DNA from 3 places in the Streptomyces sp. 7N604 genome. Region 3 is predicted to be linked to each of the others. Evidence: riboswitches for the same ligand, from Rfam matches in the RefSeq annotation. Region 3 holds a riboswitch; each other region holds the start of a gene.

Region 1 (4,845 bases), on a different contig from region 3:
AAACTCCAGTGCCCGGCCCGCCACTTCCTCATCGGCTACAGCGTGCGCGGAGCCGCCGTCTCCGCCGCCCTGTGCGCGGAGGCGGGCACGGCGCTGGGCACGAACGGCCGGACGGTGTGGTTCGACCGGGGCGACGACCGGCCGGCGGCAGCCAAGGGCGGCGACTTCGCGTACGGCCGCCATAAGGGCCAGTGCGCGGACGACGAGTACGCGGCCGGGGTCGCGTACACCGGGCGCGTGGGGTCGTCGAAGACACCGGATGCGCTGCTCTGCAGAAAGCTTGAGTGAGCGGCGGGGTAGGGGGGACCGGGGGAGCCGTACGGCCGTCAGCGCGCCCGGCGCGTGAGGGACAGCAGGTCGCGGGCCGGGCGCCCGCGAGGGTACTCGCATGGCCACCCTCGCGCAGTCCCGCCCCCGTCCCCTGTCCGGCGCTGGGCCGGCACCCGCCCCCGAGCGCCGGGCGCGGGTCTCGGTGCGCGAACTCGGGCCCAACTGGTACGCGACCGTCATGGGCACCGCTATCGTGGCCACTGCCGGAGCCGGTCTGCGGGTCGGTTCACCCGGCTCCCCCGGCCTGCCCGCCCCGCCCCGGTCAGCTCGCGGACGCGGCGCGCGGCGGCGCGGTCCGGGCGCCCTACGCCGAGGCGCTGGGCGCGTTCGCGGTGCTCTACGGCGTGCCGGTGCTGGGGTTCGCCCTCCTCTGGCTCGTCTTCGCCACCGCGCTGACCGTACGGGCAGTGCGGCGCGGGATGCCGTTCTCGATGACGTGGTGGGCGTTCACGTTCCCGGTCGGCACCTGTGTCACGGGCGCCGAGGCCCTGGCCCGGCACACAGGCCTCGACGCGTACGGCTGGTCGGCCGCGGCGCTCTTCGCGCTGCTCGTGGCGGCCTGGGCCGTCGCCGGATTCCGCACGTTGCGTGCCACGCTCAGCGGCCGGCTGCTCGCAGCGCCGCGCCGATGACGGCCGGGGCCTGTGCCAACGACGGCCCGTACCAGGTGAGATGGCGGCCGCTGACGAGCGCGTACGGCAGGCCGGGGAAAGCCTCGGGGCCGTCGCCGGTCCCGAAGGCGTACGGCTCGTCGGGCAGCACGGCGAGGTCTGCGCCCGCCGCGTTGAGTTCGTCGAGCCGGATCTTCGGATAGCGGTCGGCGTGCCCGGCGTAGATGTTGTCGACGCCGAGTCGCGCGAGCAGGTCGCCCGCGAAGGTGTCGCGGCCGAGGACCATCCACGGCCGCCGCCAGACCGGCACGACGGCCGTCAGCCGGTCCCCGGGCGGCCGCACGTCCTGCCAGGCGGCCTCCGCCTCGTCCAGCCATCGCGGCCGGGCCAGCCCGCAGCCGCGCACCAGCACCCGCACCAGCTCGGCGAACGCCTGCTCCAGCGTGCGCACTTCGGTGACGAGGACCTCGAGCCCCGCGTCGCGCAGCGCGGCCAGGTCGGGCTCGCGGTTCTCCTCCTCGTTCGCGATCACCAGGTCGGGAGCGAGCCCGATGATCGCGGGCACGTCGGGGTTCTTGGTGCCCTTGACCCGTACGACGTCGAGGCCCGCCGGGTGGCTGCACCACGCGGTGGCGCCGACCAGCAGCCCGGGCGCGGTGACGGCCACGGCCTCGGTGAGGGAGGGAACGAGCGATACGACGCGCATGCGATCACCCTACGCACGGGGCGCGGAATCCTTGGGGGCGCGGAGTCCTGTTGTCCACAGGCACATTGATCATCTGCGCACAGGCGTTAGGCTGGCCGTGCAGCTGGTTCGCCCCGCCTCCCAGGCGGGAGCGTCGCAAGAGGGAATCCGGTGGGAATCCGGAACTGCCCCGCAGCGGTGAGCGGGAACGACCGCCGTCTTACGCACTGGACGCCCGGCGTCCGGGAAGCGACGGCCAGTAGGTGCCTGGCAAGGTCATCAGGCGCGCCCGCGAGTCCGAAGACCTGCCACTGCCCGTGCCCCGCCGTGGGGTGCGGCCAACCGGGACCTCGAGGGCGGGTCGGCGGCGGCAGGGGCGTACGGCGTACGGCGTACGTACGAGCGTCCCCGTCTTCGACGTGCTCCGCCTTCCCGAGGTCGCTGACGAACTCGCGAAGGAGAGTTCCGTGACCGACTCACAGACCGCGCAGACGGCACAGACAGCGCAGACCGCGACATCGCCGCGGACCGCGCAGGCCCCGCACACCGCACGCGTGCGGGCGACTCTGCACGGCTACCCCCGGCAGGGCCCCGACCGGGAGCTCAAGAAGGCCGTCGAAGGCTACTGGGCAGGACGCATCACCCAGGAGGAACTGCTGCGCACGGCGGCCGCGTTGCGCGCCGGTGTCCGGCGCGAGCTGCGCGACGCGGGCATCGACGAGATCCCCACCGGCGACTTCTCGCTCTACGACCACGTCCTCGACGCCGCATGGGCCGTCGGCGCCGTCCCGGCCCGGCACCGCGCGGCCGGACTCGGCGAGCTGGACACCTACTTCGCCATGGCCCGTGGCACGGCGGATGTGCAGCCGCTGGAGATGACCAAATGGTTCGACACCAACTACCACTACCTTGTACCGGAGTTGAGCCAGGACAGCGTCTTCGCCCCGGACTCACGCAAGCAGGTCGGGGAATTCGCCGAAGGCCGTGACGCGGGGTTCACCGCCCGCCCAGTGCTCCTCGGGCCGGTCAGCTTCCTGCTGCTCTCCAAGCCCGCCCCGGATGCCGCACCCGGCTTCCAGCCGCTGACGCTGCTGGACCGGCTCCTGCCGGTGTACGCGTCGCTGCTCGCGGATCTGCGGGAGGCCGGGGCCGAGTGGGTGCAGCTGGACGAGCCCGTCCTCGTCCAGGACCAGCCGGGCGCGGTGCTGAGCGCGACCGCGCGGGCCTACCGCGACCTGGGCGCCGTGCCCGCGCGGCCGAAGCTGCTCGTCGCCTCGTATTTCGACGGGCTCGGCGAGGCGCTGCCGGTGCTCGCGGACTCCCCGGTCGAGGGGTTCGCCCTGGACTTCACCGGACCGGCCGCGGCGAATGTGGACGCGCTCGCCGCCATAGGAGGTCTGCAGGACCGCCGCCTGATCGCGGGCGTGGTCGACGGCCGCAACGTCTGGGCCGCCGATCTGGAGCAGGCGCTCGGCACCCTCGCGACCCTGCTGGGCCTGGCCGGGCGGGTGGACCCCGCGCCTTCCTGCTCGCTGCTGCATGTGCCGCTGGACGCGGCAGCCGAGCGGGAGTTGGACCCTCAGGTCGCCCGCTGGCTGTCCTTCGCGCGGCAGAAGACGGCTGAGGTCGCGGTCCTCGCCCGCGCCCTGAACGACGGCCGGGACGCGGTGGCCCCGCAGCTCGCCGCTGCCCGTGCCGCGCGCGCCTCGCGTGCCGGTTCCGCCCTCACCCGCGACGCGGCCGTACGGGAGCGCTGCGCGGCGGTGACGGCTGCCGACACCCGGCGCCCGCAGCCGTACGAGGTACGGGCCGCCGCCCAGCGCGCCCGACTCGGCCTGCCGCCGCTGCCGACGACCACGATCGGCTCCTTCCCGCAGACCGCCGAACTCCGGGCCGCCCGCGCGGGCCTGCGGACCGGCCGCCTCACCGAGGACGAGTACCGGGAGCGGATCGAGCGGGAGATCCGGGACGTGATCGCCTTCCAGGAGAAGGCGGGTCTGGACGTGCTGGTGCACGGCGAGCCCGAGCGCAACGACATGGTGCAGTTCTTCGCCGAGCAGCTGAACGGCTTCCTGGCGACCCGGCACGGCTGGGTCCAGTCGTACGGCACCCGCTATGTCAGGCCGCCGATCCTCGCCGGGGACGTGTCGCGGCCCGCGCCCATGTCCCTGGAGTGGACGCGCTTCGCCCAGTCCCTGACGGAGCGTCCGGTCAAGGGCATGCTCACAGGTCCTGTCACCATGCTCGCCTGGTCCTTCGTACGCGATGACCAGCCGCTCGCCGAGACCGCCCGGCAGGTGGCCCTCGCCCTGCGCGACGAGGTCGCCGATCTGGAGGCGGCGGGCACGGCGGTGGTGCAGGTCGACGAGCCCGCGCTGCGCGAGCTGCTGCCGCTGCGGCGGGCCGCGCGGGCCGGGTATCTGGCGTGGGCCACCGAGGCGTTCCGGCTCACCACGGGCGGGGTCCGGGCCGACACGCAGGTGCACACGCATATGTGCTACGCGGAGTTCGGCGAGATCCTGCCCGCCATCGAGGCCCTGGACGCGGACGTGATCAGCCTGGAGGCGGCGAGGTCCCGGATGGGCATCGCGGGCGAGCTGGCGGAGGCGGGCTACCCGCGCGAGGTGGGCCCGGGTGTGTACGACATCCACTCGCCGCGCGTCCCGTCCGCAGGGGAGATCGCGGATCTGCTGCGGCAGGCGCTCCGGGCGGTGCGACCCGAGCGGTTGTGGGTCAACCCTGACTGCGGGCTGAAGACCCGCTTCCCCGAGGAGGCGGACGCGGCGCTGGAGAACATGACGGCCGCGGCCCGCGAGGTTCGGGCTGCCATCTGACCTCACATGTCTGGGGGCCCGGGAACGACGTCGTCGTTCCCGGGCCCCCAGGCGTCAAGGCGGACTCAGCCGGTGACGGGCGCCATCCGGGCCACCACGTCCGGGTGGGCGTCCATCCAGCGACGCGCGGACTCCTTCTCGTTGCCCTGGCCGGCGTTCTGGATCGCGACCCCCAGCCAGGGGGCCCGCCTCCCCGCCGGCGGACCGCTCCCGTGACCTGGGAGCACAAACCGAAGTTGATCCACTTCACAAATGGAAGGTTCACTCCACGGGCCATGTCAGTCCGGTACGGCATCATGCGGAGTGTGACCCGACGCCTGATGCTCCTCGACTCCGCCTCCCTCTACTTCCGCGCGTACTTCGGCGTGCCGGACTCGGTCAGGGC
Region 2 (4,845 bases), on a different contig from region 3:
CCAGGCGGGGGGAGGGCCGTGCCGCTCGGCGATAGCGCATGACGCCTCGTACGCCGCCAGCATGATGCGCTCGGCGATCTGCGTGGAGAGCCGGGCGGCCTCGGGGGAGTCGAAGGCCAGCTTCAGCCGGAAGAAGACGTCCTGGAGGCCCATCACGCCGAGGCCCACCGGCCGCCAGCGATCGTTGGAGGCCGCGGCCTGCGGCGTGGGGTAGAAGTTGATGTCGACGACCCGGTCGAGGAAGGTCACGGCGGTACGGACCGTGGCGTCGAGCCGCTCCCAGTCCATCTCGCCGTCCTCGCCCAGGTGGGCGGCGAGGTTGACCGAGCCGAGGTTGCAGACGGCGGTCTCGCCGTCCTCCGTGACCTCGAGGATCTCGGTGCAGAGGTTGGAGGAGTGGACGACCCTGCCGGGCTCGGCGGTCTGGTTGGCAGTCCGGTTCGCGGCGTCCTTGAAGGTCATCCAGCCGTTGCCGGTCTGCGCGAGGGTGCGCATCATCCGGGAGTAGACCTGGCGGGCCGGGATCTGCTTGACGTAGCGGCCCTCCGCCTCCGCCTTCCGGTACGCGGCGTCGAACTCGGCGCCCCACAGGTCGACCAGCTCCGGTACGTCCGCGGGCGAGAACAGCGACCACGGCCCGTCCGCCTCGACCCTGCGCATGAACTCGTCCGGGATCCAGTGCGCGAGGTTGAGGTTGTGGGTGCGGCGCGCGTCCTCGCCGGTGTTGTCGCGCAGCTCCAGGAACTCCTCGATGTCCGCGTGCCAGGTCTCGAGGTAGACGCAGGCCGCGCCCTTGCGCCGCCCGCCCTGGTTGACCGCGGCGACGGAGGCGTCGAGGGTGCGCAGGAACGGCACGATGCCGTTGGAGTGCCCGTTCGTGCCGCGGATCAGCGAGCCGCGCGAGCGGACGCGGCTGTACGGCAGGCCGATGCCGCCCGCGTGCTTCGAGAGCCGTGCGATCTGGTGGTAGCGCTCGTAGATCGAGTCGAGCTCGTCCAGCGGGGAGTCCAGCAGATAGCAGGAGGACATCTGCGGGTGGCGGGTACCGGAGTTGAAGAGGGTGGGGGAGCTGGGGAGGTAGTCGAGGCGGCTCATCAGCCCGTAGAGCGCGGCCACTTCGCCGACAGCCCGCTCCGAGCCGTCCTCCGCGAGTCCGCAGGCCACTCGGAGCATGAAGTGCTGCGGGGTCTCGATGACCTGACGGGTGATGGGGTGGCGCAGCAGATAGCGGCTGTGGAGGGTGCGCAGACCGAAGTAGCCGAACCGGTCGTCGGCGCCGTCGGCGAGGGCGGACTCGACGAGCGCGTCGAGGCGGGCGGCGTGGGCGCGGACGAACTCGGCCGTGCCGTCGGCGATCAAGCCCTCCCGGTGGCCGGTCGCGACCGAGGCGGAGAAGGAGACGGCGCCCTGGCCTGCGGCCTCTTCGGCGATGGCGCGGGTGAGCAGGCGCGCGGCGAGCCGCGAGTACTCGGGGTCCTCGGAGATGAGCCCGGCCGCCGCCTCTGTGGCCAGCTCCCGCAACTCGGCCTCGTCGGAGCCCGCGTGGCGGCCGCGGAGCGCGGCCGCGGCGACCCGGCCCGGGTCGGTCGCGGGCAGGTCGGCGGTGAGGTCGGTCAGGGTGCGCAGCAGGGCGGAGCCGGGGCCGTCGGCGATGCCCGCCTCCACGGCTGCTGGGGCGGTCACCGCGGCTGTGGCGGGCTCCGATACGGACTCGCGTGACGCAGGATCCGCGGGCGCGATGGTCACGTGGCTCTCCCTCGCTCGGCTGGGGCCGCGAGGGGTGGTGCGCCACGGGCGCGTGCGGGCGTACGTCACCCCGGGGAAGGGGCGGCAGCACACCGCGCAGCGTCCGTCGGCCCAACCCACGAGACCCGGGACGATTCGCCGCCCGGTCCGGTCGAGCCGGGCGGTGCTGCCGGCAGGTCCTCGGACTCGGGACATGCGCGAACACGCACATCCACACCGTTGCGGGACAGTTCCGGATTCGCACCGGATTCCCCTGCGGTGGCAGCGAGCACGAGCATACATGTAGGGGTGGCCTCGGGGGCCAACCCCCACATCTAGTGAGTCGCGAGCGATGAGGCGCCGACTGTCGGTGCCCTCCGCTATCGTCGTGCGGGTAGGACTGCTCCGTCCGACAAGCAGCAGGAGGAGGCTCGATGACCGTGCTCGCCGACCGGCCGCACATGACGATCGAGAGCTTTGAAGAGGCCGCTCGGATAGCCGCTCGCATGGAGGAAGGCGCACGGCTGGAGTTCATCGATGGGAAAATCAGGAGCAAGCCCATGCCGGACGGGGATCACGGGCGGATTATCGAGTGGCTGACGCGCATCTGCATGCAGTCGCGCCCGGAGCTGTGGCTCTACCCCGACCAGGGCCTGAAGGTGCAGGAGTACCGGAAGGGGCGGGCACGGCCGGACGGCTCGCTGGCGTCCAGCGGCGCCTTCGTCGGCCAGGGCGAATGGGCCGACCCCGCTCCGGTGCTGATGGCCGTCGAGGTCACCTCGTACGACTCCGACACTGATGGGCGCGACCGGACGGAGAAGCCACGCGCCTATGCCGAGACCGGCATCCCGGTCTATCTCCTGATCGACCGCGACAGCTGCGAGGTAACGGTCTTCAGCGAGCCGGACGGCGTCCGGTACGAGAACGCCCACACCGTTCCGTTCGGCAAGGCGGTCGAGCTGCCCGATCCCGTGGGAATCACCGTGGAGACCGCGCCTCTCAAGGACTGGGTGCGCTGACGACGAACGGCCGCCGCAATCCCCGGTGGCGGGGAATACGGCGGCCGTCCTACGACCACGAGTTCAACAGCAGCGGAAGCCCTCCCGCGGGTCGGCTTCCCGCGCATCGATGCGCTGCCGCTCGAACTCGCGTCGGCTCAGCACCTCCGCCCGCGGGTCGTGGGCCCGGGCGTGGGCGACGTAACGGTCGTACGTCGCCTCGCCCGACGCCTCGCGCCAGAACCAGCGGATCTTCGAGGCCGTCCTGCGGATGCCCGCCGCCCCTTTCACGGCTGGGGCTCCCGGTCGCGGGCTCCGCCCCGCTCCCCGGAACCGGCGTCCGCGCCGACCCCGGCCGCCACGAGCTCCGCCTTCTCCTCCTTGGTCGGGAAGAGCCCCGCCGGGGCGACGATCTTCGACTCCTCGAACGGCACCTCGTGCAGCGTGACGCTCTGCGGGTCGCGGATCGCCTTGTAGCAGACCCGGCCCGCGTCGGCGATCACCACGACGATGAGGAGCGCGAAGAGCGCCGCGAGCACGCCGTCCACCGTCGCGTTGGTGACGATGGTGTGCATGTCGTCCATGTTCTTGGCGGGCGGCAGGACCTTCCCGGCGTCGATGGCCTCCTGGTTGAGGGCCCGCTGCTTGAAGAAGCCCACCCGCGGGTCGTCGGAGAAGACCTTCTGCCAGCTCGCGGTCAGCGTGACCGCCGCGTCCCAGGCCAGCGGAACCGCCGTGACCCAGGCCCACTTCAGCCGCCCGGACTTCACCAGCAGCGTGGTGCAGACGGCCAGGGCGACCGCCGCGAGCAGCTGGTTGGCGATGCCGAAGAGCGGGAAGAGCTGGTTGATGCCGCCCAGTGGGTCGTGTACGCCGACCCACAGGAAGTAGCCCCAGCCGCCCACGACGACCGCGCTGGCGAACCACACGCCCGGCTTCCAACTGACCTGCCGGAACGGCTTGTAGACGTTGCCGAGCATGTCCTGGAGCATGAAGCGCCCGACCCGGGTGCCCGCGTCCACCGTGGTGAGGATGAACAGCGCCTCGAACATGATCGCGAAGTGGTACCAGAACGCCTTCAGCCCGGCGCCGCCGATCACCGAGGAGAAGATCTCCGACATGCCGAGGGCGAAGGTGGGCGCGCCGCCCGTACGGGAGAGGAGGCTCTGCTCCTCGACCGACTTGGCCGCCGCGGCGAGCTGGTCGGGCGAGATGGAGAAGCCGAGGCCGGCCACGGCCTGCGATGCCGAGTCGACCGTCGAACCGATCACGCCCGCCGGGGAGTTGACCGCGAAGTACAGCCCGGGGTCGATGATGCAGGCGGTGATCATCGCCATGACGGCGACGAACGACTCGGTCAGCATGGCGCCGTAGCCGACCATCCGGATCTGCGTCTCCTTCTGGATCATCTTCGGGGTGGTGCCCGAGGAGACCAGGGAGTGGAAGCCGGAGAGCGCGCCGCACGCGATGGTGATGAAGACGAACGGGAAGAGCGACCCGGCGAAGACGGGCCCGTTGCCGCTCGAGGCGAAGCTGGTCACCGGGTCCATCTTCATCGTCGGCAGCGCGATGACGACGCCGAGCGCCAGCAGTGCGATCGTTCCGACCTTCATGAAGGTCGAGAGGTAGTCGCGCGGCGCCAGCAGCATCCACACCGGGAGTACGGAGGCCACAAAGCCGTAGACGACCATCCAGATGACCAGGGCGCCCGGCGACAGCGTGAAGAAGTCGGCGAGCGAGGACTCGGCGACCCAGCCGCCCGCGACGATGGCGAGCAGCAGCAGCGCGACGCCGATGGCGGAGACCTCGGTGACCCGGCCCGGCCGCAGTACGCGCAGGTAGAAGCCCATGAACAGGGCGATCGGGATGGTCATGCCGATGGAGAAGACGCCCCACGGCGAGTTCGCCAGGGCGTTCACGATGACCAGCGCCAGCACCGCAAGCAGAATGATCATGATCGCGAAGACCGCGACCAGGGCGGCGGCACCGCCGAAGGGCCCGATCTCGTCCCGCGCCATCTGGCCGAGCGACCGGCCGTTGCGGCGCATCGAGAAGAACAGCGTGACCATGTCCTGCACTGCGCCGGCGAAGATCACGCCGACGATGATCCAGATGGTGCCGG
Region 3 (4,845 bases):
ATCGGGCGACGCGCACCGGTCCGCCGAGCGCCGCCGTCATGTAGTGGATGGGCGGAAGCTCGGGGACGAGGGTGGAGACGGCCGTGGCGTGGACGGCGTGGGTGTGGACGACGGCCGCGGCGCGGGTGTTGCGGTAGACGGCGAGGTGCATGGGCAGCTCGCTGGTCGGCTTGAGTTCACCGAGGACCTGGCGGCCAGAGAGGTCGACGCCGACGGGGTCGTCCGGGGCCAGCCGGTCGTACGGCACGCCGGTCGGGGTCACGAGAACGGTGTCCCCGACGCGGGCGGACACGTTCCCCGAGGTGCCCACGACCAGGCCGTCGGCCACCGTGCGGCGGGCCGTGGCGACCACGTCGGCCCAGGCCTCCACCAGGGGCGCCGAGGGGCTTTGCAGCGACTCCAAAGTTCACCTCAAAGACAGTGATCTGTTTCACAGAATTCAGTGGGGGCGGCACCACCGGTCGGTTTGTGCCGCTCTGCGCCTCGCCGAGATCCAACCTCCATGGATACGACAGCACCCCAACGCCCCATCCAGTTCACCTTCCGTTCACTCAGCATCCCTACGGTCACGGCAGCCACTGACCACCAAACTGATTGCCTGGGTGAATGGAACACATCACGCTTCTCATCGGGATCGTGATCATCACGGCCTTGGTGTTTGACTTTACGAACGGCTTCCACGACACCGCCAACGCCATGGCCACCACCATCTCCACCGGGGCTCTCAGGCCCAAGACCGCGGTGGCGATGTCGGCGGTCCTCAACCTCGTCGGGGCGTTCCTCTCGGTCGAGGTCGCGGCGACCATCTCCAAAGGCATCGTCGATGAATCCGGCATCCAGCCCGAAGTGATCTTCGCGGGTCTGGTGGGTGCCATCGTCTGGAATCTGCTGACCTGGCTGGCCGGTCTCCCCTCCAGCTCCTCGCACGCCCTCTTCGGCGGCCTGATCGGCGCGACCGTCGCCTCGGCGGGCCTCGGCGCCGTCCACGGCGACGAGGTCGTCATGAAGGTCCTGATCCCGGCCGTCGCCGCGCCGGTCGTCGCGGGCATCGCCACCCTGCTGGCGACCCGGCTGTCCTACCGCGCCGCCCGGAACGCCGACCCGGAGGCCACCGCCAAGGGCTACCGCGCCGGGCAGATCGCCTCGGCCGCGCTGGTCTCCCTGGCCCACGGCACCAACGACGCGCAGAAGACCATGGGTGTGATGACGCTGGCGCTGATCACCGGTGGCGCGCTCGCCCCGGACGCCGCCCCGCCGCTGTGGGTCATCGCCTCGGCCGGTCTCGCCATCGCGCTCGGCACCTACCTGGGCGGCTGGCGGATCATCCGCACCATGGGCAAGGGCCTCACCGACATCCAGCCGCCGCAGGGCTTCGCCGCCCAGACCGGCGCCGCGGTCACCATCCTGGCCTCCTCCCACCTCGGCTTCGCCCTCTCCACCACCCAGGTCTGCTCCGGCGCCGTGATGGGCTCCGGGCTCGGCCGCAAGGGCGGCGTGGTGCGGTGGTCCACGGCTGGCCGGATGTTCGCGGCCTGGGGGCTGACCCTGCCGGCCGCGGGTGTGGTCGGCGGCGCCGCTGCGCTGCTGGCGAAGCAGGGCACCGCGGGTGTCGCCGGTGTCGCCGTGCTCGCGCTTGCGGCCTGTGCCGCTATCTGGATCGCCTCGCGCCGCAGGCCGGTCGACCACACCAACGTCAACGACGTCGACGGCGTCGAGGGCGCAGAGCCGGAGGGCGTCGTCACGGCAGCCATCAAGTCCGTCTCCCCGCCGCCGGTGGGCACGGCCGCCGCCGGAGCCCAGGAGTCGGCCGGCCCGCCGCCCCAGTCGCAGTCCAAGTCCCAGTCCGCCACCACCAAGGTCACGGCCTAGGCCCCGGGATCAATCGGGATCAATCGAGATCGGTCGAGAGAAGCAAGAAGGAAGCATCCGCATGGACATCGACTGGGCAGCACTCGGCCAGGTCTTCGGCGTCAGCCTCCTGGTCACCGTCGGGATGGTCGGCCTGTTCACGCTCGGCATCGTCGGCAGCTCCAGGAAGGCGCAGCCGCAGCCGGACGGCACGGTCGCCGCGACCGGTGCACCGCCGGTCCTCGCGCGCGGGGGCGCGTACGCCTGCTACGCGCTGTGCGCTGCGGCCGTCGCGTACGGGATTTACCTGATCGTCGCCTGACGGAGCCCCGCGCCGCTCGCCATGCGCCCATGCGAGCACCGCTCGTCATGCGCCCCACGCGCGCGTGGGCACGTGGGGCGGCGGCAGCGGGCCTCCGCTTCCGTCTCCGCGCAGGGACAACGATGGCCCCACCCGCCCCTGTTGGCGGCAAGCCCTTCGTGCCCGCGGCCGGGGAACGATCGCAGTCGTTCCCCGGCCGCGGGCGTGTGAGGTCCTGCCGCAGGTCAAGGGGCAAGTTGACGGGCGTTCGCGGGCCGTGGTGGACTGCCGGAGCCAAACGGCGGCAGGAGAGGAAGCCGGTGCGAATCCGGCGCGGTCCCGCCACTGTCACCGGGGAGCGCTCCCCCACCCCAGAAGTCACGGCCCTTAACAACGGGTTGGAAGGCCGGGGGAAGCGCCGATCCGGGAGCCAGGAGACTCTCACCGCCGGTCACGTCGAGCCAGGGCGCGGACCCTGAGTGAGGACATATCGCCATGCCCGGCTGCCGCCGTACGCGCCGTTCGCGTCATACCCGCCGTTCCCCAAGAACCGCCGTCGCGCTTTCCCGCCGCCCGTGTTCCCCACGGCCGTGTTCCCTACGCGCGCGTGCCCCCCGCGCGCGTTCCCTCCGAGGCACGACGGCGTCCTGATCCGATGCGTGCCGAACACGCCTCTTTCGTGTACGGCGCCGCGCTGGGCTTCGCCTGCGACCTCGTCGCCGGCGATCCGCGGCGCGGTCACCCCGTCGCCGCCTTCGGGCGGGCCGCGGCCGCCGTCGAGCGGCGCTTGTGGCGCGACCACCGCGCGTACGGCGCCCTGCACGCCGCTGTGTGCGCGGGCGGCGCCGTGGCCGCGGCAGCAGCGCTGTCGCGCGCCGTACGCCGCTCCCCCGCGGCAGCCGTGGCGCTGACCGCCGTCGCCGCCTGGTCGGTGCTGGGCGGCACGTCGCTCGGCCGCGAGGCGCGGGCCGTGGGCGGCGCGCTGGCGGCAGGCGACATCGAGGTGGCCCGCGACCGCCTCCCACACCTGTGCGGCCGGGACCCGCAGGCCCTGGACGAGCGGCAGATCGCGCGCGCCGTCGTGGAGTCCGTCGCCGAGAACACCTCGGACGCGGTCGTGGGCGCCCTGGTCTGGGGCGCGGTGGCGGGCGTGCCGGGGCTGGTGGGGTTCCGGGCGGTCAACACCCTTGACGCCATGGTCGGTCACAAGTCGCCGCGCCATCGGCGCTACGGCTGGGCCTCGGCCCGCCTCGACGACCTCGTGGGCTTCCCGGGCTCCCGGCTCACCGCGGCGCTGGCCGTACTGGCGGGTCCCGACCCGCGGGGCGCGTGGCGCGTCCTGCGCCGCGATGCGCGCAAGCACCCCAGCCCCAATGCCGGTCCTGTGGAAGCCGCGTTCGCGGGCGCGCTGGGCGTACGGCTCGGGGGCACACTCGCGTACGGCGGCCGGGTCGAGCACCGTCCTGTGCTGGGGGAAGGCAACCGCCCGGTGGCGGTGGAGGACATCGAGCGTGCGGTACGGCTTTCGCGGCGCGTGAGCACACTCGCGCTGGCGGCGTGCGTGGCCGCACGGCTGGCGTGGGCTGCCGGCGCACCACCGGCGCCGGGCGCGCTCCGGACCGCGCTGCGCGCCACGTCCGCCGACGCAGCGCGCATCCGCGCGAGAGACCGGCGCGCGGCGAACACCGGCTCTGCGGCACGGTTTTCCCACCCGGACGCCCCTTTCAGGGCGGGCGGGTGGGAAAACCCGGACGCGGAACGCCTGGGGACGGAGGGTCCGGGGCTGAAGGGTCCGGGGCCGCAGCGGCCGGGCGCGGAGGGGCTGGTACCGGCGCGGTCGGAGGCGGGGTTGCCGGGGAGCGGGGTCGTACGGCGGCTTGGGCTCGCGGGGCGGCTCGGTCGGGGCGCGCGCGTTCCCGGGGCCCGGAAGGAGCGGTCATGAATCGCAGGGGCGGCGGGCTGCTGGTCGCCGGGACCACATCCGACGCGGGCAAGAGCGTCGTCACGGCCGGCATCTGCCGCTGGCTGGCCCGCAAGGGCGTATCCGTCGCGCCCTTCAAGGCGCAGAACATGTCACTGAATTCGTTCGTGACACGCGAAGGCGCCGAAATCGGGCGGGCCCAGGCCATGCAGGCCGCGGCCGCCCGTATCGAGCCGACGGCCCTCATGAACCCCGTACTGCTCAAGCCCGGAAGCGACCGCAGCAGCCAGGTCGTCCTGCTCGGCAAGCCGGTGGGCGAGCTGAGCGCCAGCCGCTACCACGGAGGGCGGCAGGAGGAGCTGCTCGGCACCGTCGTGGCGTGCCTGGAGGAGCTGCGGGGCACGTATGACGCAGTGATCTGTGAAGGGGCCGGGAGCCCGGCCGAGATCAATCTGCGGCGCACCGACATCGTCAACATGGGGCTGGCGCGGGCCGCTCGGCTGCCGGTCGTGGTGGTCGGGGACATCGACCGGGGCGGCGTCTTCGCCTCCTTCTTCGGCACGACGGCGCTGCTCGGCCGCGAGGACCAGCCGCTCGTCGCCGGGTATCTGGTCAACAAGTTCCGCGGCGATGTCGCCCTCCTGGAGCCGGGGTTGGAGATGCTGCGCGGCCTGACCGGGCGGCGGACCTTCGGTGTGCTGCCGTACGCGCACGGGCTCGGCATCGACGAGGAGGACGGCCTGCGCGTGTCGCTGCGGGGCGCGGTGCGCGAGTC

Evidence for each region. Region 3 has a riboswitch for cobalamin ahead of ACTWP8_RS17935 (cobalamin biosynthesis protein). Riboswitches for the same ligand answer to the same signal wherever they lie in the genome.
Region 1: linked by a shared signal. The riboswitch ahead of metE (5-methyltetrahydropteroyltriglutamate--homocysteine S-methyltransferase) and the one ahead of ACTWP8_RS17935 (cobalamin biosynthesis protein) in region 3 are both predicted to bind cobalamin.
Region 2: linked by a shared signal. The riboswitch ahead of ACTWP8_RS25575 (ribonucleoside-diphosphate reductase subunit alpha) and the one ahead of ACTWP8_RS17935 (cobalamin biosynthesis protein) in region 3 are both predicted to bind cobalamin.

The regions. Positions count from the first base shown of each region.
Region 1 covers NZ_JBQQBX010000007.1:210,814-215,658, reverse strand. The annotation lists gene ACTWP8_RS10285 (glycoside hydrolase family 5 protein) at 1-288, shown strand, start outside; partial or broken gene ACTWP8_RS10280 (C4-dicarboxylate ABC transporter) at 594-962, shown strand; gene ACTWP8_RS10275 (helical backbone metal receptor) at 928-1,647, opposite strand; cobalamin riboswitch at 1,734-1,953, shown strand; gene metE (5-methyltetrahydropteroyltriglutamate--homocysteine S-methyltransferase) at 2,181-4,460, shown strand; gene ACTWP8_RS10265 (hypothetical protein) at 4,526-4,687, opposite strand; gene ACTWP8_RS10260 (5'-3' exonuclease) at 4,757-4,845, shown strand, end outside.
Region 2 covers NZ_JBQQBX010000024.1:72,939-77,783, reverse strand. The annotation lists gene ACTWP8_RS25575 (ribonucleoside-diphosphate reductase subunit alpha) at 1-1,746, opposite strand, end outside; cobalamin riboswitch at 1,901-2,031, opposite strand; gene ACTWP8_RS25570 (Uma2 family endonuclease) at 2,160-2,744, shown strand; gene ACTWP8_RS25565 (YbdD/YjiX family protein) at 2,808-3,014, opposite strand; gene ACTWP8_RS25560 (carbon starvation CstA family protein) at 3,011-4,845, opposite strand, start outside.
Region 3 covers NZ_JBQQBX010000015.1:52,149-56,993, forward strand. The annotation lists gene ACTWP8_RS17920 (class II aldolase/adducin family protein) at 1-403, opposite strand, end outside; gene ACTWP8_RS17925 (inorganic phosphate transporter) at 607-1,869, shown strand; gene ACTWP8_RS17930 (hypothetical protein) at 1,931-2,170, shown strand; cobalamin riboswitch at 2,460-2,590, shown strand; partial or broken gene ACTWP8_RS17935 (cobalamin biosynthesis protein) at 2,805-3,737, shown strand; gene ACTWP8_RS17940 (cobyric acid synthase) at 4,088-4,845, shown strand, end outside.